DNA from 3 places in the Streptomyces sp. WG7 genome. Region 1 is predicted to be linked to each of the others. Evidence: riboswitches for the same ligand, from Rfam matches in the RefSeq annotation. Region 1 holds a riboswitch; each other region holds the start of a gene.

Region 1 (10,237 bases):
TACGAACCGCCGCTGCCCGTGCGCCGCATCCGCCCCGAGGTCCCCGAGGCGCTCGAAGCCCTGGTCCTGCGCCTGCTCGCCAAGGACCCGCAGCACCGGCCCGCCTCCGCCCAGGAGGTCTACGAGCACCTGGCGCTGCTGCTGCCCGCGCGCGGCATGCCCACCGGCGGTCCCCTCGACCCCACCCGCCCCTTCGTACGCCCGCACGCCCCCTGGCCGGACCGTGCGCGCACCCCCGCGCCCCGGCCGGCCCCCGTGCCGCCCGCCGCCGAAGCCGGGAAACCGGACGTCGCCCGCGCCGTCGACGACGTCAAACGCCTCCTCGGCGAGGGCCGCATCACCCAGGCCGTCGACATCCTCGGCGCGATCCTGCCCGCCGCCGCCGAACAGCACGGCGAACGCTCCCCGGTCGTGCGCACCCTGCGCAAGCAGTACGCGGCCACCCTCATGGACGACGGCCAGTACCGGCGCGCCCTGCCCGAACTGCGCCGCCTCGCCGACGAACGCGCCGCCGAGGCCGGCCAGTCCGACCCGCAGTCCCTGCGCCACCGCCACGACGCCGCCCAGTGCCTGGAGCAGCTCGGCGAACCGGCGGCGGCCCTCGCCGAGTACCGGGCGCTGCTGCCGTACTACGAGAACCAGTACGTCGCCGGTGACCCCGACCTCGCCCACGACGTCCGCCGCCGCATCGGCCACCTGCTCCTCGCCCTCGGCGACCGCGCCGCCGCCCACGAGACGCTGGCCCGGCTGCTGCACGACGTGGAGCGCGTCCACGGACCCGGCCACCCGCTCGCGGCCGAGATCCGGCGCACCCTCCAGTGGCTCGGCCAGGTACGCGGCTGACGACCGCCACCCCGGGGACGGCGCGGCGGTGCCCGAAGTCCTCGTGAATCGTTGGTCGAATGGGTTGGCCGGAGCCCGGCCACTGCCTACCATCGATCACCGCAAGACTTTGTGCGCCCGCCCGTCGCCCGATCACCACCCCTGGTGGGAAGCGCCGTGCGCCGTACCTGTTGTTGCAATCTCCAACGGGAGGTTTCCTTGCACCGCCGTCGTCGCACCGCGCTCCTCCTCACCACGGCGATCGCCGCCGCAGCGCCCCTGCTCACCGCCTGCGGCAACGACGCGCATCAGGGCGCGGCGGCCGTCGTCGGCGACCAGCGGATCACCGTCGCCCAGCTGGAGAACCGCGTCGACGAGGTGCGCGAGGCCCAGCGGGCCGCCGTCCCGGACGACGCCCAGTATGAGCAGGTCCTCGCACGCACCGGCGGCCTCGCCCGCGACACCCTGCACAGCATGGTCCTCGACCAGGTCCTGCACCGCGCCGCCCAGGACGCGGGCGTGACCGTCACACGCAAGGACGTCCAGCAGATGCGCGGCGGCCTCGAGGAGCAGGCCGGCGGTGCCAAGCAGCTGGAGACCGCCTGGCTGCAGCAGTACGGCGTCGCCCCCGGCCGTCTCGACGACAACCTGCGCATCCAGCTGGAGGCGCAGAAGCTCGCCGAGAGCCTCGGGACCGACACCAGTCGGCCCGAGTTCTGGCAGGCCCTGTCCGAGGCGTCCAAGAAGCTCGACGTCGACCTCAACCCGCGCTACGGCGCCTGGGACGTCCAGAAGAGCAGCCGCGTCGACACCGAGGTGCCGTGGGTGCGGGAGATCACGGCGGCGCAGACGCGGCAGACGGCATAACGGCCCTGCGGGCCCTGCCGGGACGGCACGGGCCCTGCGGGCCACCGGCCAGGCTGTGGAAACTGCGGACGACGGCCCTGTGGACAACGGCCCTGTGGACAACTCATGGGGCTGTCGGCCGCGTGCGTTACGTTCTGAGGGTGAACGCAACCGCCGCCGACACCACCCCCGGCACCTCCCCCGACCCGGGCCGCGTCGTCCTCCTCACCACCAGCCATCGCGTCGCCCCCGGCCTGCTCTCCTGGCCCGCCTGGCAGGCCCTGCGCACCGCCGACCGCGTGCTGTGCGCCGACGCGACGCACCCGCAGCTGCCGTACCTGCGCGAGGCGGGCATACGGGTCGACGAGGCGGCCCCGACCGCCGAGGAACTGGTCGCCGCCTGCGCCGGCGGTCGCACGGTGGTGGTCGTGGCGACCGGTGAGGGCGACCCCGCCCTCACCGACGGACTGGCCCGCCTCGCCGGATCGGGCCGCGTCCGCATGCCGGACCTCGAGCTGCTCCCCGCCTCCTACGACCTTCCGGGTGCGCGCCTGCTCGACCTCGTCCAGGTCATGGACCGCATCCGCCTCGAATGCCCCTGGTCGTCCGAACGCACCCACAAGGGCCTGGCCAAGTACGCCATCGAGGAGGCGTACGAACTCGTCGAGGCGATCGAGGACGGCGACCGCGAGGAACTCCGCGAGGAACTGGGCGACGTACTCCTCCAGGTCGTCTTCCACGCCCGCATCGCCGAGGACGACCCCGACGCCCCGTTCTCCATCGACGACGTGGCCGGCACCATCGTCGCCAAACTGATCCACCGCCACCCGCACGTCTTCGGCGACGAGACGGCCTCCACCCCCGAGGAGGTCAGGGAGCACTGGCTGCGCACCAAGGCGGCCGAGAAGCAGCGCACCTCGGTCACCGAGGGCGTCCCGCTCGGTCAGCCCGGCCTCGCCCTCGCGGCCAAGCTCGCCTCCCGCGTCCGCACCGCGGGCCTCCCGGTCCCCCTCCCCACCGGCGAGGGCATCGGCTACGAACTCCTCGCCCTGGCCGCACGCGCCGAGGCCGGCGGCACGGACCCCGAGGCGGCCCTGAGAGCGGCGGCACGGGCGTACCGGGACGCGATCCGGGTGGCGGAGGCCGCCGGGGACTGAGACCGAGGGCGAGTATCCAGGGCCCGCGGCCGAAGGCACACCGGCGCCCGGAACACCTCCGGCCCCCCGGATACGGTCAAGGGGTGACCGACCACCCCACACCCGACCGCCCCACGCCGGGCCATCCCACGCCCGACCGCCCCACGCCGGGCCACTCCACGCCCGACGGCCCCACGTCGGGCGACCCCGCGCCCGACGGCCCCACCCCCGAGCTCTTCACCTGGGAGTTCGCCAGCGACCCCTACCCCGCCTACGCCTGGCTGCGCGAGCACGCCCCCGTGCACCGCACCCGGCTGCCCAGCGGAGTGGAGGCCTGGCTGGTCACCCGGTACGCCGACGCCAAGCAGGCCCTCGCCGACCCGCGGCTGTCCAAGAACCCGGCGCACCACGACGAGCCCGCGCACGCCAAGGGCAAGACCGGCATTCCGGGGGAGCGGAAAGCCGAGCTCATGACCCATCTGCTGAACATCGACCCGCCGGACCACACCCGGCTGCGGCGGCTGGTCAGCAAGGCGTTCACGCCCCGCAGGGTCGCCGAGTTCGCACCCCGGGTGCAGGAGCTCGCCGACGACCTCATCGACCGGTTCGCCGGCACGGGTTCCGCCGACCTGATCCACGAGTTCGCCTTCCCGCTGCCCATCTACGCCATCTGCGACCTGCTCGGCGTACCCCGCGAGGACCAGGACGACTTCCGGGAGTGGGCGGGCATGATGATCCGTCACGGCGGCGGGCCACGGGGCGGGGTCGCCCGGTCGGTGAAGAAGATGCGGGGCTATCTCGCCGACCTCATCCACCGCAAGCGCGCGGCCCTGCCGGCCGAACCCGGCCCCGGCGAGGACCTCATCTCCGGGCTCATCCGCGCCTCCGACCACGGCGAGCACCTCACCGAGAACGAGGCCGCGGCGATGGCCTTCATCCTGCTCTTCGCCGGTTTCGAGACCACCGTCAACCTGGTGGGCAACGGAGTGCACGCCCTGCTCACCCACCCCGAACAGCGGGCCCGCCTGCAGACGTCCCTCGCCGCGGGCGAGCGCGGCCTGCTGGAGACGGGCGTCGAGGAACTCCTGCGGTACGACGGTCCCGTGGAGCTGGCCACCTGGCGCTTCGCCACCCGGCCGCTCACCATCGGCGGGCAGGAGATCGCGGCCGGCGACCCCGTCCTCGTCGTCCTCGCCGCCGCCGACCGGGACCCGCAGCGGTTCGCGGACCCGGACACCCTGGACCTCTCCCGCCGGGACAGCCAGCACCTCGGGTACGGCCACGGCATCCACTACTGCCTCGGCGCCCCGCTCGCCCGGCTGGAGGGGCAGACCGCGATCGGCACGCTCCTCACCCGCCTCCCGGACCTGCGCCTCGCCGCCGACCCGGCCGAACTGCGCTGGCGCGGCGGACTCATCATGCGCGGTTTGCGCACCTTGCCCGTCTCGTTCACGCCGGTCGCGTCGTCGTCGGCCGACGACGGCCCGCCGTCGACGCAAAGGTGACACGCGCTCAACTCTGTGATCTTCACGTGATCTGCGCGGCATGAACTTGTGACAAGCGATCATCTGCCTATACGTTCACGAATCAGCGTGGCGCCCCGAGCACCACCCGTCGCGCGGTCCCCGTTGTCTCGTGAAAGGTCGTCGCATGCTCTCCGGGAACGGTCGTCACCGCCGCCCCCGCCAGGCTCCCGCCCTGGTCGTCGCCGCCGGAGTGACCGGCTCCGCCATCGCGATCCCGCTCCTCGGCGCCACCGGCGCCCACGCGGCCGACGGGGCGAGCTGGGACCGGGTCGCCGAGTGCGAGACCGGCGGCGCCTGGAGCCAGAACAGTGGCAACGGGTACTACGGCGGCCTGCAGCTGTCCCAGGACGCCTGGGAGCAGTACGGCGGCCTGGAGTACGCGCCCAGCGCCGACCAGGCCAGTCGCTCCCAGCAGGTGAGAGTCGCCGAGAAGATACACGCGGACCAGGGCATCGCCGCCTGGCCGACGTGCGGTCTGCTCGCGGGCCTGGGCGACGGCTCGGCGTCCGCCGGCGGTGGCTCGGGTACGGCGGGTGACGGCTCGTCGGAGGGATCGGACACCTCGAAAGAGCCGTCGGGCCTTCCCGGACTCTCCGGTGCGTCCGGCTCGACCGGCTCGTCCGGCTCGTCCGGTTCGACGGAGCCGGCGGATCCCACGTCCGAGGCGTCCCCTTCGGCTCCTTCCTCTCCCGCGTCCCCTTCCTCGCCCTCCTCGCCCTCCGCTGACCCTTCGTCGGACAGCGGGGACGATTCGACCAAGTCCGACACGTCCCCCGGCTCCGGGTCCACGGAGAGCGGCGAACCGCAGAACACCGGCGCTTCACCCACGCCCTCCCAGGAAGCCGGCGAATCGGACAAGCCGGGGCGGAATGACGGCTCTTCGGCCCTCACCGACACGGAGGAGTCCGGCGCGGGCCGGCACCGGGGCGGCAGTGCCGACGAGGGGGCGGTGGACGGTCGTACGGGCGAGTCGTCGGGGCGGCACGCCTCGCGCGGTGAGGGTGACGCGCGCCAGGCCGTGGACGGCTCGTACACCGTGCGTTCCGGCGACAGCCTCTGGGGCATCGCCGACTCTCTTGAGCTGGACGGCGGCTGGCGTTCGCTCTACGCCGGCAACAAGGAGGTCGTCGGCGCCGACCCCGACCACATCCTGCCCGGTCAGACGCTCACGGTCACGGGCGAATCGGGCGAAAAGTAGGGGGAGTTCGCGTCACGGTTAGAGATCGTATGTCCGTTTTGGATCTCGTGAGAGATAGGTCTCAGAAGCCGTGATCGTCTTTGTAAATCCGCGGAGCGCGTGACTACGGTCATGACCGCCCGTCATCGCGGGCCCCGGCTGCCGCAACGCCGAATCCTGCCAGCGGCCGTCCGGGAACAGTCGTCGCGTCAAGCGCCGAAGGCAGGAGCGGGGGACCCAAGGTAAGTGCCGCACCGGGCAGTTGAACCGGAGCGGCTAGGGGTGGAGCCGAGTTCCGCGAGGAACCCGGCCGGGCAACTCAACCGGCCCGAACCCGACAGCTCACCTCGCAGGCGTCGGTGAGGGGATCAACCATGCTGTTTTCCGGCAAGGGCAAGCACCGCCGTCCGTCCAAGGCCACCCGTGTCATCGCCGTCGCCGGTGTCACCGGTGCCGCCGTCGCCGCCCCGCTGATGGCGGCCGGCAACGCCTCCGCCGCCACCGCGTCCGAGTGGGACGCCGTCGCCCAGTGCGAGTCCGGCGGCAACTGGTCCATCAACACCGGCAACGGCTACTACGGCGGCCTGCAGTTCTCCGCCTCCACCTGGGCCGGCTACGGCGGCACGCAGTACGCCGCGACCGCGGACCAGGCCAGCAAGGCGCAGCAGATCGAGATCGCCGAGAAGGTGCTCGCGGGCCAGGGCAAGGGCGCCTGGCCGGTCTGCGGCACCGGCCTGTCGAACGCCGCGTACACCGGCGGCGGCTCCGGTGAGAGCCAGGACAGCGGCTCCTCCCAGGGCTCCGGCTCCTCCCAGGACTCCGGCAGCTCCGAGAGCGCGCAGAGCCAGGGCAGCGGCTCCGGCGCCGACCGCTCCGCCGAGCAGAAGGCCTCCCGCTCCGCCGAGCGTCCGGCCGCCGAGAAGACCGTCACCACCCCGACCGGCAAGAAGGTCGAGAAGGGCGACGGCGAGTACAAGGTGGTCACGGGCGACACCCTCAGCTCGATCGCCGAGGAGCACGACGTCGAGGGCGGCTGGGCCGAGCTGTTCAAGCTGAACGACGACATCGTCGACGACGCCGACCTGATCTACCCGGGCCAGCAGCTGCACCTGAAGTAGGCAGCAGCTCCCCTTGCTCCCGCTCCGGCGCGTGTTCCCCCGTACGCGCCGGAGCGGGATTTTCATGCCCTGACCCCGCACCCCGTTCCACCCTGACCCCGCACCCCGTTCCCGCCCTGATCCCGCACCCCGTTCCCGCCCTGATCCCGGCTCCGTTCCCGCCCTGATCCCGGCTCCGTTCCCGCCCCCGAATCCGGCCGGGTTTGCGGAAACGTCTTTGTTCCGTTCGGAAACAATTTACTCTCGGTTCTGTCCAGCGGGTGGGCCATCGGCTGGCCGATCGCCCGGAGCCGGTTAGGCTCGGTCCCGCAGAGCCGCTGCGGTCCTGTGGACCCGCGCGTCACACCGAAGCGTCACATTGAAGAAGGAGATGCTCGTGCCGTCCATCGACGTCGTCGTAGCCCGGGAAATCCTGGACTCCCGAGGCAACCCCACGGTCGAGGTCGAGGTCGGCCTCGACGACGGCAGCACGGGTCGTGCCGCCGTTCCGTCCGGCGCCTCCACCGGCGCCTTCGAGGCCATCGAACTCCGTGACGGCGACTCCAACCGTTACCTGGGCAAGGGCGTCGAGAAGGCCGTCCTGGCCGTCATCGAGCAGATCGGCCCGGAGCTCGTCGGCTACGACGCCACCGAGCAGCGCCTGATCGACCAGGCGATGTTCGACCTGGACGCCACCGACAACAAGGGCTCGCTCGGCGCCAACGCCATCCTCGGCGTCTCGCTCGCCGTCGCCCACGCCGCCTCCGAGGCCAGCGACCTGCCGCTCTTCCGCTACCTGGGCGGCCCCAACGCGCACCTGCTGCCGGTGCCGATGATGAACATCCTGAACGGCGGCTCGCACGCCGACTCCAACGTGGACATCCAGGAGTTCATGATCGCCCCGATCGGCGCGGAGTCCTTCTCCGAGGCCCTGCGCTGGGGCGCCGAGGTCTACCACACCCTGAAGAAGGTCCTGAAGAGCAAGGGCCTGGCCACCGGCCTCGGCGACGAGGGCGGCTTCGCCCCGAACCTCGGCTCCAACCGCGAGGCCCTCGACCTCATCCTCGAGGCCATCAAGGAAGCCGGCTACACCCCCGGCGAGCAGATCGCCCTCGCGCTCGACGTCGCCGCGTCCGAGTTCTACAAGGACGGCTCCTACACCTTCGAGGGCAAGGAGCGCACGGCCGCCGAGATGACCGAGTACTACGCCGAGCTGGTCGAGGCGTACCCGCTGGTCTCCATCGAGGACCCGCTGTTCGAGGACGACTGGGACGGCTGGAAGATCCTCACCGGCAAGCTCGGCGACAAGGTCCAGATCGTCGGCGACGACCTGTTCGTCACCAACCCGGAGCGCCTGGCCCGCGGCATCGAGGAGAGCGCCGCCAACGCCCTGCTGGTCAAGGTCAACCAGATCGGTTCGCTGACCGAGACCCTGGACGCCGTCGAGCTGGCCCAGCGCAACGGCTTCAAGTGCATGATGTCCCACCGTTCCGGCGAGACCGAGGACGTCACCATCGCCGACCTGGCCGTCGCCACCAACTGCGGCCAGATCAAGACCGGCGCCCCGGCCCGCTCCGAGCGCGTCGCCAAGTACAACCAGCTGCTGCGCATCGAGGAGATCCTCGACGACGCCGCGGTGTACGCCGGCCGCAGCGCGTTCCCGCGCTTCAAGGGCTGACCGCGGCCCCGAGAGGCAGCGTCGTACGTACGTCCCCGTACCCGGTCCCGTACCGTGTGCGGGGACGTACGCGTGTGCACGGGAGGCGGAGACCAGGATGGCCGTGAAGGACCGGGACCGTTTCTCCACCGCGACCAGGATCCGGATCATCGGGGAGCAGACCGCGGCCCGGGTCTACCGCTCGCAGACCAAGCGCCAGGCCCGCCGCTCCCGGCTGACCGGCCGGGCCGCGCTGCTCGCGATGGTGCTCTGCTCGCTCGTCGTGGCGCTCGCCTATCCGATACGGCAGTACGTCGCCCAGCGTGCCGAGATCGCCGATCTGCGGCGGGAGCAGCAGGAGACCCGGGACCGGGTCGAGGAACTGCGCGACCTCAAGGCACGCTGGCAGGACGACGCCTACGCCGAGCAGCAGATCCGGCTGCGGCTGCACTACGTGATGCCGGGGGAGACCGGGTTCGTCGTCGTCGACCCGGACGCGGCCAGGAAGGCCCGCGCCGAGGCCGGTGCCGCCGACCGCCCCTGGTACCGGAACGTATGGGACGGGGTCGACAAGGCCGACACCGCCGCCCGCCGGCAGTGAACCGACAGCGCCGGCAGTGACTCAACAGGAAGACCAGCAGAAGACAGCCATGCAGACTCCCCCGCCGACCACCCCGCGCACCGAGCCCACCGACGCGGACGTCGAGGCCTTCAAGCAGCAGCTCGGACGACCCCCGCGCGGCCTGCGCGCCATCGCGCACCGCTGCCCCTGCGGCCAGCCGGACGTCGTGGAGACGGCGCCGCGGCTGCCCGACGGCACTCCCTTCCCCACGCTGTACTACCTGACGTGCCCGAAGGCGGCCTCCGCCATCGGCACGCTGGAGGCGAACGGCGTGATGAAGGAGATGACCGAGCGCCTCGCCACCGACCCGGAGCTGGCCGACGCCTACCGGGCCGCGCACGAGGACTACATCCGGCGCCGCGACGAGATCGAGGAGCTGACCGGCTTCCCGAGCGCGGGCGGCATGCCGGACCGGGTCAAGTGCCTGCACGTGCTGGTCGCCCACTCGCTGGCGGCCGGTCCCGGCGTCAACCCGCTGGGCGACGAGGCGATCGCGATGCTGCCCGAGTGGTGGCGCAAGGGGCCGTGCGTGTCCCTTCCGGCTCTCACGGACGAGGAGGACGGCAAGTGACCCGTGTAGCCGCCGTCGACTGCGGTACGAACTCCATCCGGCTGCTGGTCGCCGACGCCGACCCCGGGACCGGTGAGCTGACCGACCTGGACCGCCGCATGACCATCGTGCGGCTCGGCCAGGGCGTCGACCGCACCGGGCGGCTGGCCCCCGAGGCGCTGGAGCGGACCTTCGCCGCCTGCCGCGAGTACGCCGGGATCATCAAGGCGCACGGCGCGGAGCGGCTGCGCTTCGTGGCGACCTCGGCCTCCCGGGACGCGGAGAACCGGGACGACTTCGTGCACGGGGTGCTGGACATCCTCGGCGTGGAGCCGGAGGTCATCTCGGGCGACCAGGAGGCCGAGTTCTCCTTCACCGGCGCGACCAAGGAGCTGGCGGGCCGCGACCACCTCGAAAAGCCCTACCTGGTCGTCGACATCGGCGGCGGCTCGACCGAGTTCGTCGTCGGCGACGACCACGTGCGCGCGGCCCGCTCCGTGGACGTCGGCTGCGTGCGGATGACCGAGCGGCACCTGGTGCGCGACGGGGCCGTGACCGACCCGCCCACCGCCGAGCAGGTCGCGGCGATGCGGGCCGACATCGAAGCCGCCCTGGACCTCGCCGGGGAGACGGTGCCGCTGCGCGAGGCGCGCACGCTGGTGGGGCTGGCCGGTTCGGTGACGACCGTCTCCGCGATCGCCCAGGAGCTGCCCGAGTACGACTCGGCCGCCATCCACCACTCCCGGGTCTCCCGCGCGCGCGTCCGGGAGATCACCGACTGGCTGCTGCGCTCCACGCACGCCG
Region 2 (10,237 bases), on a different contig from region 1:
TACGGGCCTCCAACAGGTCGGCGGCCTCCTGTTCGCCGGGTTCCGCCACGCACGCGCCCGCATGCCGCCGGGTCACCACGAAGCCCTCGGCCTCCAGCGTGCGCAGGGCCTCACGGACCGGGACGCGGGAGACTCCGTAACGGCGGGCGAGCAGTTCCTCGGTGAGCCGGCTGCCGCGCCCGTGGACGCCGGCGACGATGTCGTCCCGGATCGCCGTGCACACCGAGTGCGCCGGAATACGCATGCCCGACCTCCGCCTTGATCCCCAAGAAAACGTCGACGATTGACGCGTGAGCAGTGACTCTAGGCCAGTCGGGCGGATATTCCGACGGCGGGGCGGATTTCATGGACATTTTTTGGACAGCGGCGACGCCTGGATCACCCACGGAAATGCGAACGCCCCGGCTCGGGAGCCGGGGCGTTCGAGTGCCGTACCGTCCGTCGTCAGACGTTCACACCGTGGGAGCGGAGATAGGCGACGGGGTCCATGTCCGAGCCGTACTCGGGGCTCGTACGGGCCTCGAAGTGCAGGTGGGCTCCGGTGACGTTGCCGGTGGCGCCGGAGAGGCCGATCTGGTGACCGGCGGCGACCGCCTGGCCGACCGAGACGGCGATGGAGGACAGGTGGCCGTACTGCGTGTACGTGCCGTCGTGCATCCTGATCACGACCTGGTTGCCGTACGCCCCGCCCCAGCCGGCCTCGACGACGGTGCCGACACCGACCGCGTGCACGGAGGTGCCGCTCGCGGCGTGGAAGTCGATGCCGGTGTGGCTGCCCGAGGACCACAGGGAGCTGCCGGCCTGGTAGGCGGTGGAGACGTAGGAGGCGGTGATCGGCGACACGAAGGTGTTGAGGCGCTCGCGCTCCGCCTCGCGCGCGGCGCGCTCCTTGGCCTCGCGTGCCTCCTCGGCCGCCTCGACGGCCCGCTCGCGTGCGGCCTCCTGGGCCGCCTCACGGGCGGCGGCGTCCAGCGCGGCCCGCTTCTGCGCGGTGGCCTGGGCGTCGATCTCGTCGGCTACGGCGTCGCCGATGGTGACGACCGGGGTGAGTCCGCTCTGCTCCGCCTCGGACTCGGCGGCGAGCGCCGGAGCGGCGAGGGTGCCGACGACACCGGTGGTGGCGAGGGCCGCGACGCCCGCCGCGTGGGCGGTGGTGCGATGCATCCGGCTGGGACGGCGATGCTTGCCGGTGGCGCGCGTGAACGCCATGTGGAGGCTGGTCCTTTCCTTCCCTCTCGCCTACCGGGTTAGCTGACGGGTTCGGAGCAGGAAGGTCTCCTACGGACCCCCTCGCTTCACGCGCGGGCGTCCGATTCACCCCAGGGACTGCGATGGGTCCCCGGCTCCCCTGGCTCGCGCCGTACGGGGACTCGGCGATGGCTGTCCGGTGCCGCGGGTGCGGCGCACTGCCTGACGAACAGCCCGGACGACGCTAAACGGGGTGTCTTCAATCCTCAAACGCAACCGGCCTTTTGTAGCGCACGCCACAGGGCAGACGGTCAGTCAGCCCCTCAATTCGGACAAAAGGCGGCCCTGGTGACACTGTGGTCACCAGGGCCGCCACGCGCGCGTGCCGCTACTCGGCCGCCACGACGGTCACTTCACCGATGCCGAGGGCCTCGACGGGCTCCTTGATCTGCGCCGCGTCGCCGACGAGGACCGTCACCAGACGGTCCACCGGGAAGGCGTTCACGACCGCCGCCGTGGCCTCCACGGTTCCCGTGGCGGCCAGTTGGCGGTAGAGCGTGGCCTGGTAGTCGTCCGGCAGGTGCTGTTCGACCTGGTCGGCCAGCGTGCTCGCCACGGCCGCAGCCGTCTCGTACTTCAGCGGCGCCACACCGACCAGGTTCTGCACGGCGACGTCGCGCTCGGCGTCGGTGAGCCCGCCCTCCGCGACCTTCCGCAGCACCGTCCACAGGTCCTCCAGCGCGGGACCGGTGTTGGGGGTGTCGACGGAGCCGCTGATGGCCAGCAGGGCGGCGCCCGTGCCGTCGGGCGCGGAACGCAGGACCTGTGCGAACGACCGCACGCCGTAGGTGTAGCCCTTCTCCTCGCGCAGGACGCGGTCCAGGCGCGAGGTGAGGGTGCCGCCGAGGCAGTAGGCGCCGAGCACCTGGGCGGGCCACACGCGGTCGTGCCGGTCGGAGCCGGTGCGACCGATCAGCAGCTGCGTCTGGACGGCTCCGGGGCGGTCCACGATGACGACCCGGCCCCTGTCGTCGGCGGTCACCGGCGGCACGGGACGCGGCTCGGCGGCGGAGCCGGTCCACGCGCCCAGCGTGTCACCGAGCAGCGCGTCGAGGTCGACGCCGGTGAGGTCGCCGACGACCACCGCGGTGGCCGTGGCGGGCCGGACGTGCTTCTCGTAGAAGGCGCGTACGGCCGCGGAGTCGATGCTCGCGACCGTCTCCTCGGTGCCCTGACGCGGGCGCGACATGCGCGTCCCGGCCGGGAACAGCTCCTTGTAGAGCTCCTTGGCCGCGCGGCGTGCCGGGTTGGCCAGCTCGTGCGGAATCTCGTCGAGCCGGTTGCGGACCAGCCGCTCGACTTCGCTGTCCGCGAACGCGGGCGCCCGGAGGGCGTCGGCGACCAGGCCGAGGGCCTTGGCGAGGCGCGAGACGGGCACCTCCAGGCTCAGCCGGACGCCGGGGTGGTCGGCGTGTGCGTCGAGGGTGGCGCCGCAGCGCTCCAGCTCGGCGGCGAACTCCTCGGCGGAGTGCTTGTCGGTGCCCTCGGAGAAGGCGCGCGCCATGATCGTGGCGAGGCCGTCGAGGCCGGCCGGTTCGGCGTCGAGGGGTGCGTCCAGATTGATCTCGACAGCGACGACCTGCTGGCCGGGGCGGTGGCAGCGCAGCACCGTCAGGCCGTTGTCGAGGCTGCCGCGCTCCGGGGCCGGGAACGCCCACGGCTTGGGCTCGCCGGCCTGCGGCTGAGGGTGGAATTCCATGGTGGCGAGCTCGGTCACTTGGCCGCCTCCTCGTTCTCGTCGGTGGCGTTCGTGTCGGCGTCGTTGTCGTCGGCGTTGTCGTCGGCGTCGGCGGGGGCCGTGGGCTCGTAGACGAGCACCGCGCGGTTGTCGGGACGCAGGCGTGCCTTGGCGACCTCCTGGACCTCCTCTGCCGTCACCTCGAGCACCCGCTGCACGGCGGTGAGGGCGAGCTGCGGGTCGCCGAACAGGACGGCGTACCGGCACAGTTCGTCGGCGCGGCCCGCGACCGTACCCAGGCGGTCCAGCCACTCGCGCTCCAACTGGGCCTGGGCGCGCTCCATCTCCTCCGGCGTGGGCCCCTCCTCCGCGAACCGGGCGAGCTCCTCGTCGATGGCGGACTCGATGACCGGCACCTCGACGTCACCGGACGTCTTCACGTCCAGCCACCCCAGGGAGGGTGCTCCGGCGAGCCGCAGCAGACCGAACCCGGCGGCGACGGCCGTGCGGTCGCGGCGCACCAGCCGGTTGTACAGGCGGGACGACTCGCCGCCGCCCAGGACGGTGAGAGCCACGTCGGCCGCGTCGCACGCGCGCGTGCCGTCCTCCGGCAGGCGGTAGGCCGCCATCAGGGCGCGGGCCGGGACCTCCTCCTCGACGATCTCGCGCAGCTGCCCGCCCATGACATCCGGCAGCGAGCCGTCCCGGGGGGCCTGCTTGCCGTCGTGCGAGGCGATGGAACCGAAGTACTTCTCGATCCAGGCGAGCGTCTGCTCGGGGTCGATGTCGCCGACGACCGACAGCACCGCGTTGTTCGGCGCGTAGTAGGTGCGGAAGAACGCGCGCGCGTCCTCCAGCGTCGCCGCGTCCAGGTCGGCCATCGAGCCGATCGGCGTGTGGTGGTAGGGGTGGCCCTCCGGGTAGGCGAGGGCGGTCAGCTTCTCGAAGGCCGTGCCGTAGGGCACGTTGTCGTAGCGCTGGCGGCGCTCGTTCTTGACGACGTCACGCTGGTTCTCCATCGACTCGTCGTCCAGGGCGGCCAGCAGGGAGCCCATGCGGTCGGCCTCCAGCCACAGAGCGAGCTCCAGCTGGTGGGCGGGCATGGTCTCGAAGTAGTTGGTCCGCTCGAAGCTGGTGGTGCCGTTGAGCGAGCCGCCGGCGCCCTGCACCAGCTCGAAGTGGCCGTTGCCCTTGACCTGGGCGGAACCCTGGAACATGAGGTGCTCGAAAAGGTGAGCCAGGCCGGTACGCCCCTTGACTTCGTGGCGGGAGCCGACGTCGTACCAGAGGCACACCGCCGCGACCGGGGTCAGGTGGTCCTCGGAGAGCACCACGCGCAGGCCGTTGGCCAGGCGGTGCTCGGTCGCTGTCAGGCCGCCGGAGCCTGCCTGGGCTGTGGCCGTGTGACCCATGGGCATGTACGTCCCTTCGATCGCGAAATCCTTGGCGGAATCACTTGGTGAAACACTTGGTGGATCATTGGGCGGAACTGCGGAATTCCGCCGATCCTTCCGATCCTGCCACTGTATGCAAGCGTGCGGGCCGCCCGTGGAGTTCCCGGACCTCGTACGCCGAGAGCGAGAACGGGGTCGGCGACCCGGCGGGGGCGGGGGCGCGGCACGAGGGCGTACCCTGCGGGCAGCGCCGGGCCGGGCAGCCCGTGACGGGTCCTGGTCGGTCGCTGTCAGTGCCGCGGTCCACAATGGACCGCGTCAGATCACCGTTCACGCTTCAGCAAGGAGCCGGCAGCGATGGCCCGCCGTAGTACGAAGACCCCGCCGCCCGACGACTCGTACGAGGAGAAGATCCTCGACATCGACGTCGTCGACGAGATGCAGGGCTCCTTCCTCGAGTACGCGTACTCGGTCATCTACTCCCGTGCGCTGCCGGACGCCCGCGACGGCCTCAAGCCGGTGCACCGCCGCATCGTCTACCAGATGAACGAGATGGGCCTGCGGCCCGAGCGTGGCTACGTGAAGTGCGCCCGCGTCGTCGGCGAGGTCATGGGCAAGCTGCACCCGCACGGCGACGCGTCGATCTACGACGCCCTGGTGCGCATGGCCCAGCCTTTCTCGATGCGCGTCCCCCTGGTGGACGGCCACGGCAACTTCGGCTCGCTGGGCAACGACGACCCGCCGGCCGCCATGCGGTACACCGAGTGCCGGATGGCCGAGGCCACCAGCCTGATGACGGAGTCCATCGACGAGGACACCGTCGACTTCGGCCCGAACTACGACGGCCAGGAGCAGGAGCCGGTGGCACTGCCCGCCGCCTTCCCGAACCTGCTGGTCAACGGCGCCTCGGGCATCGCGGTCGGCATGGCCACGAACATGCCGCCGCACAATCTGCGCGAGGTCATCGCGGCCGCCCGGCACCTCATCCGGTACCCGAACGCCGACCTCGAAGCCCTGATGAAGCACGTTCCGGGCCCCGACCTGCCCACCGGCGGCCGGATCGTCGGTCTGCCCGGCATCCGGGACGCCTACGAGACGGGCCGCGGCACGTTCAAGATCCGGGCGACGGTCGCCGTGGACACGGTGACGGCCCGCCGCAAGGGTCTCGTCGTGACCGAGCTGCCCTTCGCGGTCGGCCCGGAGAAGGTGATCGCCAAGATCAAGGACCTGGTCGGCTCGAAGAAGCTCCAGGGCATCGCCGACGTCAAGGACCTCACCGACCGCGAGCACGGACTGCGCCTGGTCATCGAGATCAAGAACGGCTTCGTGCCGGAGGCGGTCCTGGAGCAGCTCTACAAGCTGACGCCGATGGAGGAGTCCTTCGGCATCAACAACGTCGCCCTGGTGGACGGCCAGCCCCTCACCCTGGGCCTCAAGGAACTGCTGGAGGTCTATCTCGACCACCGCTTCAACGTCGTGCGGCGCCGCAGCGAGTACCGCCGCGCCAAGCGCCGCGACCGTCTGCACCTGGTCGAGGGCCTGCTCACCGCCCTGGTCGACATCGACGAGGTCATCCGCCTCATCCGCTCCAGTGAGAACTCCGCACAGGCCAAGCAGCGCCTGATGGAGCGCTTCTCGCTGAGCGACGTCCAGACCCAGTACATCCTGGACACGCCGCTGCGGCGGCTCACCAAGTTCGACCGCATCGAGCTGGAGTCCGAGCAGGACCGGCTGAACGCGGAGATCGAGGAGCTGACCCGGATCCTCGACTCCGACGCGGAGCTGCGCAAGCTGGTCTCCACCGAACTGGCCGCGGTCGCCAAGAAGTTCGGCACCGACCGCCGTACGACACTGCTGGAGTCGAGCGGCGCCCCGGTCGCCGCCGTGCCGCTCCAGGTGGCGGACGACCCGTGCCGGGTGCTGCTGTCCTCCACGGGCCTGCTGGCCCGCACCGCGAACGACGAGCCGCTCGTCACGGAGGCGGGGGCCAAGCGGGTCAAGCACGACCTGATCGTCTCGGCGGTGCCTGCCACGGCGCGCGGCGAGGTGGGCGTGGTGACGTCCGCGGGGCGTCTGCTGCGGGTGAACGTCGTGGACCTCCCCCAGCTCCCCGAGCCCCTGCCGACGCCGAACCTCTCGGGTGGCGCTCCGCTCGCGGAGTTCGTGACCCTGGAGGACGACGAGACGGTCATCTGTCTGACCACGCTGGACGAGTCCTCCCCCGGCCTGGCGCTCGGTACGGAACAGGGTGTCGTCAAGCGTGTGGTGCCCGACTACCCGTCCCACAAGGACGAGTTGGAGGTCATCAGCCTCAAGGAGGGCGACCGGATCGTCGGCGGTGCCGAGCTGCGCACCGGCGACGAGGACCTGGTCTTCATCACGGACGACGCGCAGTTGCTGCGCTACCAGGCCTCGCAGGTCCGCCCGCAGGGCCGTCCCGCGGGCGGTGTGGCGGGCATCAAGCTCACCGACGGTGCCAGGGTCATCTCCTTCACGGCGGTGGACCCGGCCGCGAAGGCGGTCGTCTTCACGATCGCCGGTTCGCGCGGCACTCTGGACGACTCCGTCCAGACCACGGCGAAACTCACCCCCTTCGACCAGTACCCGCGCAAGGGCCGCGCCACGGGGGGTGTGCGCTGCCAGCGGTTCCTGAAGGGCGAGGACTGCCTGGCCTTCGCCTGGGCGGGTGCCACCCCGGCGCTCGCCGCGCAGAAGAACGGTTCCCCGGCTCAGCTCCCGGAGATCGACCCGCGCCGCGACGGCTCGGGGGTGTCACTGCCGAAGACGGTGTCGGTGGTGGCGGGACCGGCTTAGGGGGGGTGTCGTTTGGATCTTGCCGGGGTCGCTTGCAAGGCACCGGTGCCTGGAGCCGACCTGACCCAAACGACACCCCCTAGGGCCCGCCCCAGGGAACGGGCGGCGGCTCCTCGCCGCCCGGCTCGCTGTCGTCGGGATCCCCGCCGTCGGATTCCATGTCGCCCGGTTCGATGTCGCCCGGTTCCCCGCCCTCGGGCTCCGGTACGTAGCGCAGGACGCCCCACATGCCGTGCTCGTCGGCGTGCGGGGCGTCGGGATCCGCGCGGCACGCGCCGAGTTCCTCGCCGAGGGCGGGCGCGTCGATGCCGGAGCCGATGAGGACGAGCTGGGTGCGGCGGGCGTCGGCAGGCCCCCAGGGCTCCGGGTAGAAGCGCAGGAAACGGCCCACGGCGTGGACGGCGTACCGGTTCCGCGTGTCGTACGGACCGAAGTCGACGTACCCCTTGATCCGGTACAGGCCCTCCGGCCTGCTGTCCAGGAAGCGCATGAGCCGGCGCGGGTCCAGCGGGAGATCGGAGACGAACGACAGGGTGTCGTAGGCGGCGTGCAGGTGCTCGGCGTGTGCGCCGCCCCTGGAGTGGTCGTACAGGTCGTCGAAGGACAGCTGCCCCACGCGCTCCTCGCTCGGCCGGCAGTCGTAGAGGAACTCGGGGTCGATGCGGCCGTAGGTCGCGGGCACGACGGCGGCGCGGTCGCTGAGCGACCGGACGAGCGCGAGTACCCGCTCGGCGCCCGGAACCCGGTCGGTCTTGTTGACCACGACCAGGTCGGCGAGGGCCAAGTGCCGGTCGATCTCGGGGTGCTTGGCGCGCGTGTCGTCGAACTCGGCGGCGTCGACGACCTCGACGAGCCCGCCGTAGACGACCTCCGGCTGCTCACTCGCGAGAAGCATGCGGACGAGTTCCTGCGGCTCGGCGAGCCCGCTGGCCTCGATGACGATGACGTCGATACCGGTGTCGGGCCGGGCCAGGCGTTCCAGGTACCCGTCCAGTTCGCCGGCGTCGACGGCACAGCACAGACACCCGTTGCCGAGCGAAACGGTGGAGTCGCCGAGTGCGCCGGCGACGGCCATCGCGTCGATCTCGATCGAGCCGAAGTCATTCACGATGGCGCCGATACGGCTGCCTCCACTGCGATGGAGGAGGTGGTTGAGAAGGGTGGTCTTTCCGGAGCCGAGGAACCCGGCGAGTACGACGACCGGGATCTGCTGCGGAATCGAGCGCTGCCCCACCGTGCGACCTCTCTCTCACCTACGCGTACGCCGGTCCGCGGCAGAACGTAGACCCACATACGGAATTGCCTGCTCAGGATACGAGCCGACGCAGTGCCCGCGGAGTGAACGATTGTTAGCAGCGCCGGCTGGGCAGACGTTTTGCATGGCGCCGGACCGTGCGACCCTCGCTTCCCTCCGTGCGCCTCCTCTCCGCCTCCCCGCCGGTCAGCGCCGCTCGGCACTCTGGAGGCGGCAGCGCCAGCCATCGCTCGCCGGTCCCCGTCAGCCGACCCGCACTCGACGACCGGCGGGCGGTCGCCTGATTCGGGGGTTGACATGGTCACACGGAAGAACATCACGGGGAGGTTCGGCTCCGCCGCAGCGTGTCTGCTGGTCGCCACGGCCGGGTTGACGCTGGCCGCGCGTCACCGTGCGCTGGAAGCGGAACGGCTGCGCATACGGCGGCTCGAACTCGAGGAGACCGCCTCGCGCCGCCGGGCGCTCGCTCACCAGCAGCGCATGCACTGGGAACTGCTGTCCAGGGCGATCGACGACCCGTCGCTGGCCTCGGTGATCGACACATACGCGCCCGACATTCCGGCGGAGAAGCGCCGTCAGTACTTCTATGCCAACGCCTGGTACATCAACCTCTACCACCTCTACCGCGCGGGACTTGTGGACCAGGAGGAGTTGTACGGGCATGCCCGTGAGCTCTTCCAGAACCCTCTGATGCGGGAGTACTGGGATGCATCGAGGGGGCAGCGCGCGACGCTCAAGCAGTCGTCCGACGAAGCCCGGATCGGCCACTTGGTAGACGGCCTCATCAGCGACCTCGACGAGGCCGACACGGATGAATGGTGGGTGGTGGGCACGCCTCCCTCGCCCTGACCTCCGGGCTTTCCCGGCGACGCCGTCAGCGAAGGCGCATGAGGGTCACCGCGGAGTGCCTTTCGGCCATGCGGTCACCCCGTCCCCACGACCACCCGTACTCTCCCCCTCCAAGCGATGCGCTCGGAACAGCGCACGGTCGCCGGCCTGCCCGCCGCGCCGGCTTTCACCGCCGGGCAGGTGCGGATCATGGAGGTGTCACATGACCCTGGAAGCCATCGTCTTCCTCGCCGTCGCCGCAGCCGTCGGCTACCTGGTGAACCGGCGGGAAGGAATCGGGGCCGGTGTCGCGGCAGGCGCCGCCGTCATAGCCGTTCTCTGCCTGTTGTCGCCCAGCGTCCCGCCGACGACACCGTCGCCGCCCGCAGCCCCGGAGCAGATCCCCAGCACGTCTTCCGCTCCCCCACGCGCATGAGGGCCGCGACAAGGCGGAAAGCAGGACACGCCGCTCTGTCGCCCTCACCGCTCACTGCCAACCAGTAGGGTGCTGCCCGCCCCTGAGAGAGCAGATCCGACGTAAGGACCGGTAACCCTTGAAAATCGTGCGCCGTATCGGTGTGCCGCCAAGTGCCCGTGGCAGTGCTTCAGGAGCGAACTGCCCCGACCTGTTCGAACTGAGCGACGGCAACTTCGCCGTCATCGGCACCGAGGCCACCGAGGCGCTGGAGCGTGAGCTGCCCGCCGACGCCGCCCGCGCCGACTACGAACGCATCGTGGTCATCAGCCGGGAAACCCTGATCCGCGCCAAGGCGGACATCCCCGACGCCTGACCTCCCGCGAGGCACGCGTCCGCCCGGACCCGTACCCCGTCACACCGTTCCGGCCGCACGCAACCGTCCACCGCGCCGGACCAGTCGTCCGTCGAGCCCTCGGCACCCCGTCCCGCTCGACGGCCCCACCGATGAGGCCTGGCGCCGGAACGGCACCAGGCCGCACGGATCCTCAGCCGCCGCCGGTGCCCCGACCGGCGCCCCCTGCCCCGCACACCGCACCCCCGTG
Region 3 (10,237 bases), on a different contig from region 1:
CGGTTTCCCGACGGGCCGAAGGCCGATCCCGCCGGTTCGCACTTCGAGCGGCGGATTCGGAGTTTCCAGCCCCGCCGGAGCCGGGTGACCGCCGGGCAGGCGGACGCGCTGCAGCGGCTGTGGCCCGTGTGGGGGCTGGACATCGACGGGCAGCGGGTCATCGACCTCGGCGAGCTGTTCGGGAACTCCCGCCCCGTCGTCCTGGAGATCGGCTTCGGCATGGGCGAGGCCACCGCCCAGATGGCCGCCGCCGACCAGGACACCAACATCCTCGCCGTGGACGTCCACACCCCCGGCCAGGGCAACCTGCTCGGTCTCGCGGAACGGGACGGACTGTCCAACGTCCGGGTGGCCAACGGCGACGCGATCATCCTCCTGCGCGAGATGCTCGCCCCCGACTCCCTCGCCGGGCTGCGCGTCTACTTCCCCGACCCCTGGCCCAAGAAGCGGCACCACAAGCGCCGCCTGATCCAGCCGGAGTTCCTGACCCTGGCCGCGACCCGGCTCGCGCCGGGCGCCTTCGTGCACTGCGCCACCGACTGGGAGCCGTACGCGGAGCAGATGCTCGAGGTCCTCACCGCGCATCCCGACTTCGAGAACACCGTGCCGGGCGGCGGATTCGCGCCGCGCCCCGCCCACCGCCCGCTGACCCGTTTCGAGGGCCAGGGACTGGACAAGGGTCATGTGGTGAACGACTTGCTCTTCCACCGCGTACCGCACAAGGAGCAGCCCTCCACCGGTTAGGGTCCATGCCGTGGCCACCAGTCCCCCGTACCCGACGCGTCCGCACATGCAACCGCACTGGTGGCAGCGCGCCTGGGTCCGGCACGGCGCACTGGTGGCACTGCTCGCGCTGGCCGGCCTGGTGATCCTGGCCCTGGTGCGCGAACAGACCGGTACGCGGGGGTTCCTGGTGGGGCTGGGCCTCGCGGTACTGCCGGTGCCGCTGCTCGTGGCCGCGTTCCGCTGGCTGGACCGGGTCGATCCCGGACCCTGGCGGAACCTGCTGTTCTGCTTCGCCTGGGGTGCCTGCGCGGCGGCGCTGATAGCGATCGTCGCGAACAGCTTCGCGACGAGGTGGATAGCGACGGCCACCGCCGACCCGGCCGGCGCGGACACCCTGGGCGCCACGGTCATAGCCCCGGTCGTCGAGGAGTCCGCCAAGGCCGCCGCCGTCCTCCTGGTCTTCCTCTTCCGCAGGCGCCACTTCACCGGCATCGTCGACGGCGTGGTCGTCGCCGGTGTCACCGCCACCGGCTTCGCCTTCACCGAGAACATCCTCTACCTGGGCACCGCCTTCGGCACCGACCAGCTCACCGGCGACAGCGGCTTGACGTCCGTCACCGCGGCGACCTTCTTCGTCCGCATCGTGATGTCGCCGTTCGCCCACCCGCTCTTCACCGTGCTCACCGGTATCGGCTTCGGCATCGCCGCGCTCCGGGCGGGCCGTCACCGCCTGCGCCGGGCCCTGCTCCCCCTGTGCGGCCTGCTGCTCGCGATGGGCATGCACGCGCTGTGGAACGGCTCGGCCTCGTTCGGCGAGTACGGCTTCCTCTCCGTGTACGCGGCTGTCATGGTGCCCTCGTTCGGTCTGCTGACCTGGCTGGTGATCTGGACCCGGCAGCGCGAACTGGGCACCGTACGGACCGAACTGCCCGTGTACGTCATGGCCGGGTGGCTGGCACCGGCCGAACCGTACGCGCTCGGCTCGATGCGCGCCCGCCGCATCGCCCGGCAGCACGCACACCGGCACGGCGGGAAGGAGGCGGCGCGGGCGGTGGCACGGTACGAGGCGTACGCGACCTCGCTGGCGTTCCTCCGGCAGCGGGGGCGCCGGGGCACGGCGGGCGCCGACTTCACCCTGCGGGAGCGGGAACTGCTCGACGCCCTGTGGCACCGGCGCGACGTGGCCCGACCGGCGCTGGACTACGCGGCGCGGGCCACCGCGCCACCCGTGCCGGTGGCGGTACCGGCCTGGCCGTACGCGTACGGGCCGTACGGCCCCGGCCGTCCCGCGGCGGCCCCGGCACCGTACCCCGCACCGGCCGCATACTCCCCGAGCAACCCCTACGCCCCTTCCAGCCCGCACCACCCGTACGCCCCGCCCGACCCCTACCGGCCGTAAGCCCGCAGCCGCCCGTCGCACGGCGCCCGGCCCGCGGACGCCCGGCCATCGGACGCCCCGCCCGCAGACTTACGGCCCACAGCTCCCGGTGCTTACGGCCCACAGCGCCCGGTCCGCCGGCGCGACCGGCCCTCAGGCCGACGCCTCCGTGAGCTTCCCGGCCTCGTCCTCCGTCAGGCTCAGCTCCGCCACCCCCAGCAGCGCCGGCAGCTGCTCCACCGTGCGCGCGGACGCGATCGGCGCGGCCACCGTCGGCTGTGCGGCCAGCCAGGCCAGGGCGACCGTGGCGACGGGAGCGTCGTGGGCCTCGGCGATCTCGTCGAGGGCGGCGAGGACCCGCCGGCCGCGCTCGGTCTCCAGGTGCTTCGCGGCGCCGCCCGCCCGAGGACTGTCGACGTCCGCACCGGGCCGGTACTTGCCCGTGAGGAAGCCGGACGCGAGGGCGTAGTACGGCACGGCGGCCAGCCCGGCCCGCTCGGCGAGGTCGCGCGGCTCGCCCTCGTACGTGTCGCGCGAGACCAGGTTGTAGTGGGGCTGGAGGGCCACGTAGCGGGCGAGGCCCTCGCGGTCGGAGAAGGCCAGGGACTCCGCGAGCCGCTCCGCGGAGATGTTGGAGGCGGCGATGTGCCGGACCTTGCCCGCCCTCACCAGCTCGTCGAGCGCGCCGATGATCTCCTCCACCGGCACCTCGGGCTTGTCGAAGTGGGTGTAGTAGAGGTCGATGTGGTCGGTGCGCAGGCGGCGCAGCGAGGCGTCGGCGGCGGCCTTGATGTTCGCGGCGGTCAGTCCCGGGTACTCGGGGTGCTGGCTGACCTTGGTGGCGAGGACGACGTCGCCGCGGTTGCCGCGGGAGGCGAGCCACTCGCCGATGAGGGTCTCGGACTCTCCGCCGGTGTTGCCGTCGACCCACGCCGAGTAGGAGTCGGCGGTGTCGAGGAAGTTGCCGCCGGCCGCGGTGTAGGCGTCGAGGACGGCGAAGGAGCGGTCCCGGTCGGCGGTCCAGCCGAAGACGTTGCCGCCGAGGGCGAGGGGGAAGACCTCCAGGTCGGAGGAGCCGAGCTTGCGCAGAGAAGTCATGTCCTGCGTCAACGAACACACCGGACGATGTGATTCCGGCCGTGGCGCAAAGAACCCGCAAACCGGCAGCCCTGACGTCGGGGGGTTGCCGTCAGGACCGCCGGGGATCAGCGGGGAGCGGATGGGTCAGCGTGGGTACTCAGGGGTTGAGGCCCTTGTTCTGCAGCCACGCCATCGGGTCGATACCGCCGCCGTCGGCCGTGTGGACCTCCATGTGGAGGTGGGCGCCGGTGACGTTGCCGGTGGCGCCGACGCGGCCGATGATGTCGCCGGTGGCGACCTTCTGGCCGACGCTGACGCTGATGGAGGACTGGTGGGCGTACCAGATCTCGGTTCCGTCATCGAGGGTCAGCACGGTCTTGTAGCCGTACGACCCGTCGTATCCGGCCGACGTGATGGTGCCGCTGTGGACCGCCTTGAGCAGCGTGCCCGTGGGGGCGGCGAAGTCCAGGCCGGTGTGGTAGCCGGAGGACCAGTAGGCGCCGGCCTGACCGAAGCTCGAGGAGATCGTGTAGGACGAGGTCGGCAGGGTGTACTGCTTGGCCAGCTTCGCGAGCCGTTCGGCCTCGGCCTTCTTCTCGGCCGCCTCCTGCGCCTTCTTCTTGGCGGCGGCGGCCTTGGCCTGGGCCTCCTTCTCCGCCTCGGCGGCGGCTTCCGCGGCCTTCTTCTCGGCTGCGGCGACGGCTTCGGCGGCGGCCTTGCTCTCCACCTGGGCCTGCTGCTGCTCGGCCTGCGCCATGATCCGGGCCCGCAGCGTCTCACCGGCGCCGGCGGTGTCCTCGGTGCCGGTGGCGGTGGCGGCCGCCACGCCGATGCCGCTGAGCGGGGTGGCGGAACCCTCGGGCTCCGGCTCCTCGTCGTCGGAGATGAGCGAGCCGACGTTCGGCAGGTCCGGCATGGAGATCGACACCGGCGGCTTGCCGGTCTGCGCGCTGGCCATGCCACCCGCGCCGACGGCCGCTATGACACCGACGCCGAGGACGGTGGAGCTGCGGGCGAGTCCGCCGCGCTGCTTGGCGACGCGGTGCCGGCCGCGTACCGGTCGGATGGATTCCGCGGTGGGATTCCATTCCTCCCAGGGGCCCTCTTCGGTGCGGTAGCCGTCGTAGCCGAAGGTGTCCGCGTCGTGCTGGTTCGGCACGAACGGGGCCTCGGGGGCAGGCCGGTTGGACGCCACGTGGGCGTGCTCCTTTCCTTCCTTCTCGCCTACCGGGTTAGCTGACGGGTTCGGAGCAGGAAGGTCTCCTACGCGCGTATATCCGCCGTGTCTCCACGGCGCCTTACGCCCGATTCACCCCAATGTGGTGGTTCCCCGGTTCCCTTGCGGGATTCGGCGCGTGCGCACGGAGCCGCCTTCTGTGACGGCTGGGACGACCGCGCTGCGTTATCGAACGTTAATAGACGCGAGGCTCGGATTCCAAGCCGTTCCTCTAGATCATTAACGAATCCGGCCGGGACGTACGCCTCATGGGCGGTCAAAGCGGGGCGAGTTGACCCCGTCTCAGTATTCCCCCTCGCGTCACAACTTTCTGATGGTGTGTCAGTTGTTATGCGGAGGGCGGTCGGTCCGTCACGTGCCGTGACATCGGTCAGGGCCGTCGTACGGCGAGCAGTGCCATGTCGTCGGCCATGCCGCCCCCGGAGTGCCGGCGCACGTCGTCGGCGAGGGTGCCGAGCAGTTCCGACGGATGCCGGAAGACGCGGCCGGCCAGCCGCGCCTGCGGGTCGTAGAACTCGCCCTGGGCGTCCCGGGCTTCCGAGACTCCGTCGGTGTACAGCAGCAGTGTGGCCCCACCGGGGAAGTCGGCCTCCTCCGCACGGTCGGGCCACACGCCGAGCTCTCCCATGCCGAGCGGCAGCGCCGATTCCCGGGCGGGCAGTGGGCGCAGGGTGCCGTCGGCGTACAGCAGCAGGGGCGGCGGGTGGCCGCGGTTGACGATGCGGACGACCCCGTCGCCGTGCGGGAGTTCGGCGAGCACGGCGGTGGTGAAGCCCTCGAAGGCGTCCAGTCCGTCCCGGCGGGAGCCCTCGCGGGCCAGCGCCCGCTCCAGCCGCTGCGCCACCGCCTCCAGCGTCGCCTCCTGTTCGGCGGCCTCCCGGAAGGCGCCGATCACGACGGCGACGGCGCCCACGGCGCCCATGCCCTTGCCGCGCACGTCCCCGACGATGAGCCGGATGCCGCGCGCGCTGTCCTGTACGGCGTAGAGGTCGCCGCCGATGAAGGCGTCGGCCTGCGCGGCCTCGTAGCAGGCGGCGATCTCGAAGCCGCCGATCCGCTCGGCGGGCTCGGGCAGCACGGCGCGCTGGGCGGCCTCGGCGATCTCGCGCACGGAGACGAGGCGCTCGCCGGTGCGGCGGACGAAGCCGTTCACGAGGACGGCGAGCACGGCGACCGTCGCGATGGTGATCAGTTCGGTGAGGGAGTCGACGTAGTGGATGACGCCCTTGCTCAGTTGCAGCCCGACGACGGCGGCGACGACGGCGGCACCGGTGAGCGCCGTGCCGCGCCGCGAGTAGATCGGGGCGGCGACCAGGGGCGCGGCCGTGTAGAGGGGGCCTGCGGTGAAGTACCTCGGGGTGAAGAGGTCGTACAGGATGGCGACGACGATCAGCAGTACGGGCAGCAGGCGTACGAAGGCCCGCCCGTACGAGGTCCGCCACGCCCGCGGCCGGCCCGGGTCCGGCCGGGGTGGCTCCGGGCCGTCACCGACGCCGGGGTCGGGCACGGGGTCGCCGGGGAGTCGGCCGCCGGCTCTGGCGTACGTCCCTTCGTCGTCCACGTCACCTGGCCGCACCACTGGTCTCCCGCCACCCCGCACGTCTGCGCCGCTTGCCGTCCCTCCGTCCAGGTTTCCCGGAGCGGGGGTGGGGGGCGAGCCGTGCGGGCCGACCGGGTGACTGGTGACTGGTGACTGGTGACTGGGCGATGCGCCGGGGGGGCAGAACGCACCGAAGGCCGGAATCCCTGAGGATTCCGGCCTTCGGTCTTCAGTAGCGGGGACAGGATTTGAACCTGCGACCTCTGGGTTATGAGCCCAGCGAGCTACCGAGCTGCTCCACCCCGCGCCGTTGTGTCTCTACTGTACGTCATCCCGGGGGCGGAATGCACATCCGTACCTCCGCACCCCTTCCAGCGGCGCTCCGCTACCCCTCCAGATGGCGGTTCGGCGCCTTCGCCCGCTGCTCGTACTCCGGCAGTACGACGACGGCGGCGCCCCCGGCCGCGAGCACTCCGCTGCCGTCGGCCCCCGGTACGAAGGTGTCGGGTTCCCGCCAGGCCGTGACCACGCGGGGCACCCCGGCGTCGAGGATGAGCCGGGCGCAGGGCGCGGGCCGGGAGGCGCGGCGGGCGCACGGTTCCAGGCTGCTGTACACGGTGGCGGTCGCGAGCCGCGGGTCGGCGGGGTCGGCCTTCGCGAGCGCGGCCTCCTCGGCGTGCACGACGGGATCGCCGCCCTCCCGCGAGTGCCCGCGCGCCAGCTCCGTCCCGTCGGCGGCGACCACGACCACCCCGACGCTGAACGCCGTCCCCGACGGCGGGCACAGCTCGGCCAGCTCGCAGGCGAGCGCCAGCCAGTGCCGGTCGGAGGCGGTCACGCGGTCGCCGGTGCCGGGCGCGGTGGGCAGGTACCGCGTCAGCACCACGTCCTCGATGCGCCGCGTCTCCACCAGCCTGAGCCGCCCGCCCTGGTAGGCGCCGGGCCCGAACAGGCGGGGGGCGTCCGGGTTCCCGACGATCAGCGGGGCGAGGGCGAGCTGCAGTTCGTCGGCGAGTTCCTGCTGGAGCAACTGGCTGTGGACCTTCCCGCCGCCCTCGACCATGAGCCGCCGCACACCCCGCCGGTCGTGCAGGTACTCCAGCGCCGCCCGCCAGCCGAGCTCGGGCCCGAGCGGCACGACGTCGGCGGCGAGCCCCGCCGCGCGGGCCCGCCGGGCGCCGTCGTCCGTGGTCAGGAGCACCTTCTCCCCGCCGGTGTGCCAGAACGACGCCGCCGGGTCCAGGTCCCCGGTGGCGCTGACCGTCACCTTGAGCGGGTACTCCGCCCTCCCCGCCGCGACCCGGGCGGCCCGCCGCTCGGCCGAGTTGACCAGCAGCCGCGGATTGTCCGCCCGGATCGTGCCGGCCCCGACGAGGACCGCGTCGACGGACGCCCGCACCTCGTCGACCCGGTCGAAGTCGGCCGGGGAGGAGAGCAGGAGCCGGTCGGGGCCGGTGTCGTCCAGGTAGCCGTCGAGGGAGACGGCGGCGGAGAGGAGGACGTAGGGGAAGGGCATCAGGCGCTCCGGGTGCGGTCGGGATCGTTCTCCGGCGGGCTGGGGTGTGGGATCTCCGGCTTGCTGGACGGGCCCATCTCCACATCCGTGAAGCGCAGCAGCAGGCTCTTGACCGCTCACTCCGCCGCGAAGCCGTAGAGGTGGTCGGCTGTCGGCAGGCGGCTGTCGCGGTGGACGTAGTCGGCGTCCTCGAAGTGACGCTTCGCCGCCTTGGCGAACTGATCCTCTTGTAACGTCTCCGGCACATTCGGATCTTATCCATGGACAGCCCCTGACTTCCCGAATCGGCTGTCACTGAACTCGGCTCGTGCTGCGGTTCGTTCGCTGCCGTGTCGGGTCGACTCCTCATGCGCGTGGGATCGGGGCAGGACCGTACTCACAGCTCAGGGACAGGGACTTCCTTGTCCCCGTACCGTAGATCCGCTGCGCGCCGGTCACCGGAGCGGGCTGATTGCCCGCCCGGCGTCCCCTTTCCCTCAAAGGAACGAGAAGCGCCGCAGGCCTGGCCGGTGGCCGGATTCCGTCTGAGTACGAGTGCTCAGACGGAATGGTGGCCGATACGGATGATGCGACTGTGACAGGCAGCTACCGTCCGTATCGATCACCGCAGTGCGGTCATACGTTCCGACCTGCGTGGCGGCGTAGGACAGGGGAGGGGCCACGCATGGCGTGGGACGAATGGGAGCAGCTCAAGGCCGCGGCAGCGGAGCGGCAGGGTACGCACATGCAGCTGAACCAGTTACCGGCAGAGCGTTCTGGCGGCAAGGCCGACCTCATCTCCAACAGGTCGGCCTGGACACAGGCCGGTACGGACATCGGCTCGCTGCGTGAAAACATCAGCAAGGCGACGGCGAAGCTCAAGGACGGCCAGACGGGTCTCGGCAGCGACACCGGCTGCCTGACCGCTGCGGCCCAGAAAGATGTCCACGAGTCCTGGACGACCTACGTGGAACGCGTCAGCGGACACTGCGGAAAGCTCTCCGGCCTCCTGGTGAAGGCGGGCACCGACCACGTGGCGACGGACGAGTCGATCGAAGCCGAAATCGTTGAACTGGAGCTGTCCTACGCGGATACGCCGGCTGTCGGCGGTCAGGGCCAGCGGCGGTAACGGCACATCATGGATCTCGCGACGCTCAAGGCTCTCAAGCCCACCGAGTACTCCGAAGCGGCCGGCGGTTACCGCAGCACCTCTGACATGGCCAGCGCGGCCAAGGACGCCATCGACAACCGGATCCAGGTGGCGATGAGGACCCAGCTAGAGGGCGAGGCAGCCACCGCGGCAGGCAAGCAGCTGGGGGAACTGAGCCAGAACTTCCACTACATCCAGGTGCAGTGCGGCCTCGTGAGCACCGCGCTCGACGCGTTCTCGTACGAGACGGAAGCGGCCAAACGGAAGCTCGACGCGGCCCTCGACGGCGCCAAGGCGGCCGGACTCACCGTGAACGCCGACGGCTCGGTCTCCTACCCGCCGGGAGGCGACAAAGGCGGGGACGGCAAAACCCCGGCGGGCGGCACGGTGAGCGGCCTGACGGACGGCACAGCCTCCGCCGTCGGCCGACAGGCGGCCAACTTGGACCCGAACCCCAATCACCGCCTCGCTCAGGACTGTGCCGACCTCATCGCCACCGCCCTCAAGGAGGCGACGGAAGCCGACGAGAAATGGGCACCGAAACTGCGGGCGCTGAAGGCGGACGACGACCTCACCGTCTCCGGCGCGGACTGGATCGACGTGAAGGAAGACACCGCTGGTGTCCTCAAGGGAGCAGGCGACTACCTGGACTCGTTCAGGGAGCCACCCAAGCAGGGGACGCCCGAGGAGAATGCCAAGTGGTGGCACGGCCTTACCGAAGAGCAGCAAGCTGCCTACATCTCTGTGCATCCCGACTCAATCGGCTGGATGGATGGGCTTCCTGCCACTGTGCGCGACGAGGCGAATCGGACCGTACTTGCCGAGGCTCGTGGTGTCGCGCAGACCGACCTGGATTCCTGGATGGCGAAGGAACCCAAACCGGCCTACGTCGAGCGCGAGATCATCAACGCCCAGACCGGTGAGCGATGGACGGCAAAGGTTCCCACCGAGGAATGGCGTGAGTGGGAGAAGAAGCGCAAGGAACTGCAGGACCCCCTCGACGGCATGGATGCGATCCAGAGCCGTTTCGACACCTACGTGGACGAGAGCACCCGCCCCTATCTGCTGGGCTTCGACGACAAGAACAACGGCCGCGTCATCGTCTCCGTCGGCAACCCCGACACCGCGGACAACGTCGTGACGTACGTTCCCGGGACTGGCTCCAAGCTGAGCAGCATCGACGGCGACATCAACCGCGCAGAAGTGCTCCAGGACCGAGCGAGCTCGACCGATCTCGCCCACAGCACAGCATCCATCATGTGGCTCGGTTACGACGCGCCGCAGGGCCTCCTCAGTGATGCGACCGACTCCAAGTACGCCGACAACGCCCGCGAACCGTTGAGTAACTTCCTGACCGGCATCGACACCGTTCACAACGGCAGCGTGAACTCAACTGTTCTTGGCCACAGTTACGGCACCCTGGTAGCCGGGGAGACCATGCGGGACCACCCCGACCTGCCTGTGGACAATGCGATCCTGGTGGGCAGCCCCGGGGTGGGTGTCGACCACGCCAAAGAACTCAACATCGGAGCTGACCGCGTTTTCGCGGCCACCGCCCAGAACGACCTGGTGAACCTGGCCCCGCCACCAGCCGGCACTCTGGCGCCGCTGAATCCGAACGCGTACATGCG

What was found. Region 1 has a riboswitch for cyclic di-AMP ahead of ACP4J0_RS00445 (transglycosylase family protein). Riboswitches for the same ligand answer to the same signal wherever they lie in the genome.
Region 2: linked by a shared signal. The riboswitch ahead of ACP4J0_RS07795 (M23 family metallopeptidase) and the one ahead of ACP4J0_RS00445 (transglycosylase family protein) in region 1 are both predicted to bind cyclic di-AMP.
Region 3: linked by a shared signal. The riboswitch ahead of ACP4J0_RS31025 (M23 family metallopeptidase) and the one ahead of ACP4J0_RS00445 (transglycosylase family protein) in region 1 are both predicted to bind cyclic di-AMP.

The regions. Positions count from the first base shown of each region.
Region 1 covers NZ_JBNGGE010000001.1:97,610-107,846, reverse strand. Annotated here, with positions in the region: gene pkaE (serine/threonine protein kinase PkaE) at 1-843, shown strand, start outside; gene ACP4J0_RS00465 (SurA N-terminal domain-containing protein) at 1,042-1,689, shown strand; gene ACP4J0_RS00460 (nucleoside triphosphate pyrophosphohydrolase) at 1,830-2,825, shown strand; gene ACP4J0_RS00455 (cytochrome P450 family protein) at 2,909-4,309, shown strand; gene ACP4J0_RS00450 (transglycosylase family protein) at 4,455-5,528, shown strand; cyclic di-AMP (ydaO/yuaA leader) riboswitch at 5,712-5,878, shown strand; gene ACP4J0_RS00445 (transglycosylase family protein) at 5,882-6,625, shown strand; gene eno (phosphopyruvate hydratase) at 7,002-8,282, shown strand; gene ACP4J0_RS00435 (FtsB family cell division protein) at 8,380-8,862, shown strand; gene ACP4J0_RS00430 (DUF501 domain-containing protein) at 8,912-9,454, shown strand; gene ACP4J0_RS00425 (exopolyphosphatase) at 9,451-10,237, shown strand, end outside.
Region 2 covers NZ_JBNGGE010000005.1:71,531-81,767, reverse strand. Annotated here, with positions in the region: gene ACP4J0_RS07800 (GntR family transcriptional regulator) at 1-244, opposite strand, end outside; gene ACP4J0_RS07795 (M23 family metallopeptidase) at 445-1,209, opposite strand; cyclic di-AMP (ydaO/yuaA leader) riboswitch at 1,222-1,386, opposite strand; gene ACP4J0_RS07790 (M16 family metallopeptidase) at 1,577-2,965, opposite strand; gene ACP4J0_RS07785 (M16 family metallopeptidase) at 2,962-4,344, opposite strand; gene ACP4J0_RS07780 (DNA gyrase/topoisomerase IV subunit A) at 4,678-7,134, shown strand; gene ACP4J0_RS07775 (CobW family GTP-binding protein) at 7,214-8,368, opposite strand; gene ACP4J0_RS07770 (DUF6082 family protein) at 8,687-9,238, shown strand; gene ACP4J0_RS07765 (hypothetical protein) at 9,441-9,653, shown strand; gene ACP4J0_RS07760 (hypothetical protein) at 9,772-10,008, shown strand.
Region 3 covers NZ_JBNGGE010000044.1:42,690-52,926, reverse strand. Annotated here, with positions in the region: gene trmB (tRNA (guanosine(46)-N7)-methyltransferase TrmB) at 1-744, shown strand, start outside; gene ACP4J0_RS31035 (PrsW family intramembrane metalloprotease) at 755-2,125, shown strand; gene ACP4J0_RS31030 (aldo/keto reductase) at 2,258-3,202, opposite strand; gene ACP4J0_RS31025 (M23 family metallopeptidase) at 3,342-4,379, opposite strand; cyclic di-AMP (ydaO/yuaA leader) riboswitch at 4,391-4,548, opposite strand; gene ACP4J0_RS31020 (PP2C family protein-serine/threonine phosphatase) at 4,792-5,982, opposite strand; tRNA gene ACP4J0_RS31015 (tRNA-Met) at 6,195-6,268, opposite strand; gene ACP4J0_RS31010 (dihydrofolate reductase family protein) at 6,347-7,477, opposite strand; gene ACP4J0_RS31005 (hypothetical protein) at 7,594-7,722, opposite strand; gene ACP4J0_RS31000 (hypothetical protein) at 8,142-8,585, shown strand; gene ACP4J0_RS30995 (alpha/beta hydrolase) at 8,595-10,237, shown strand, end outside.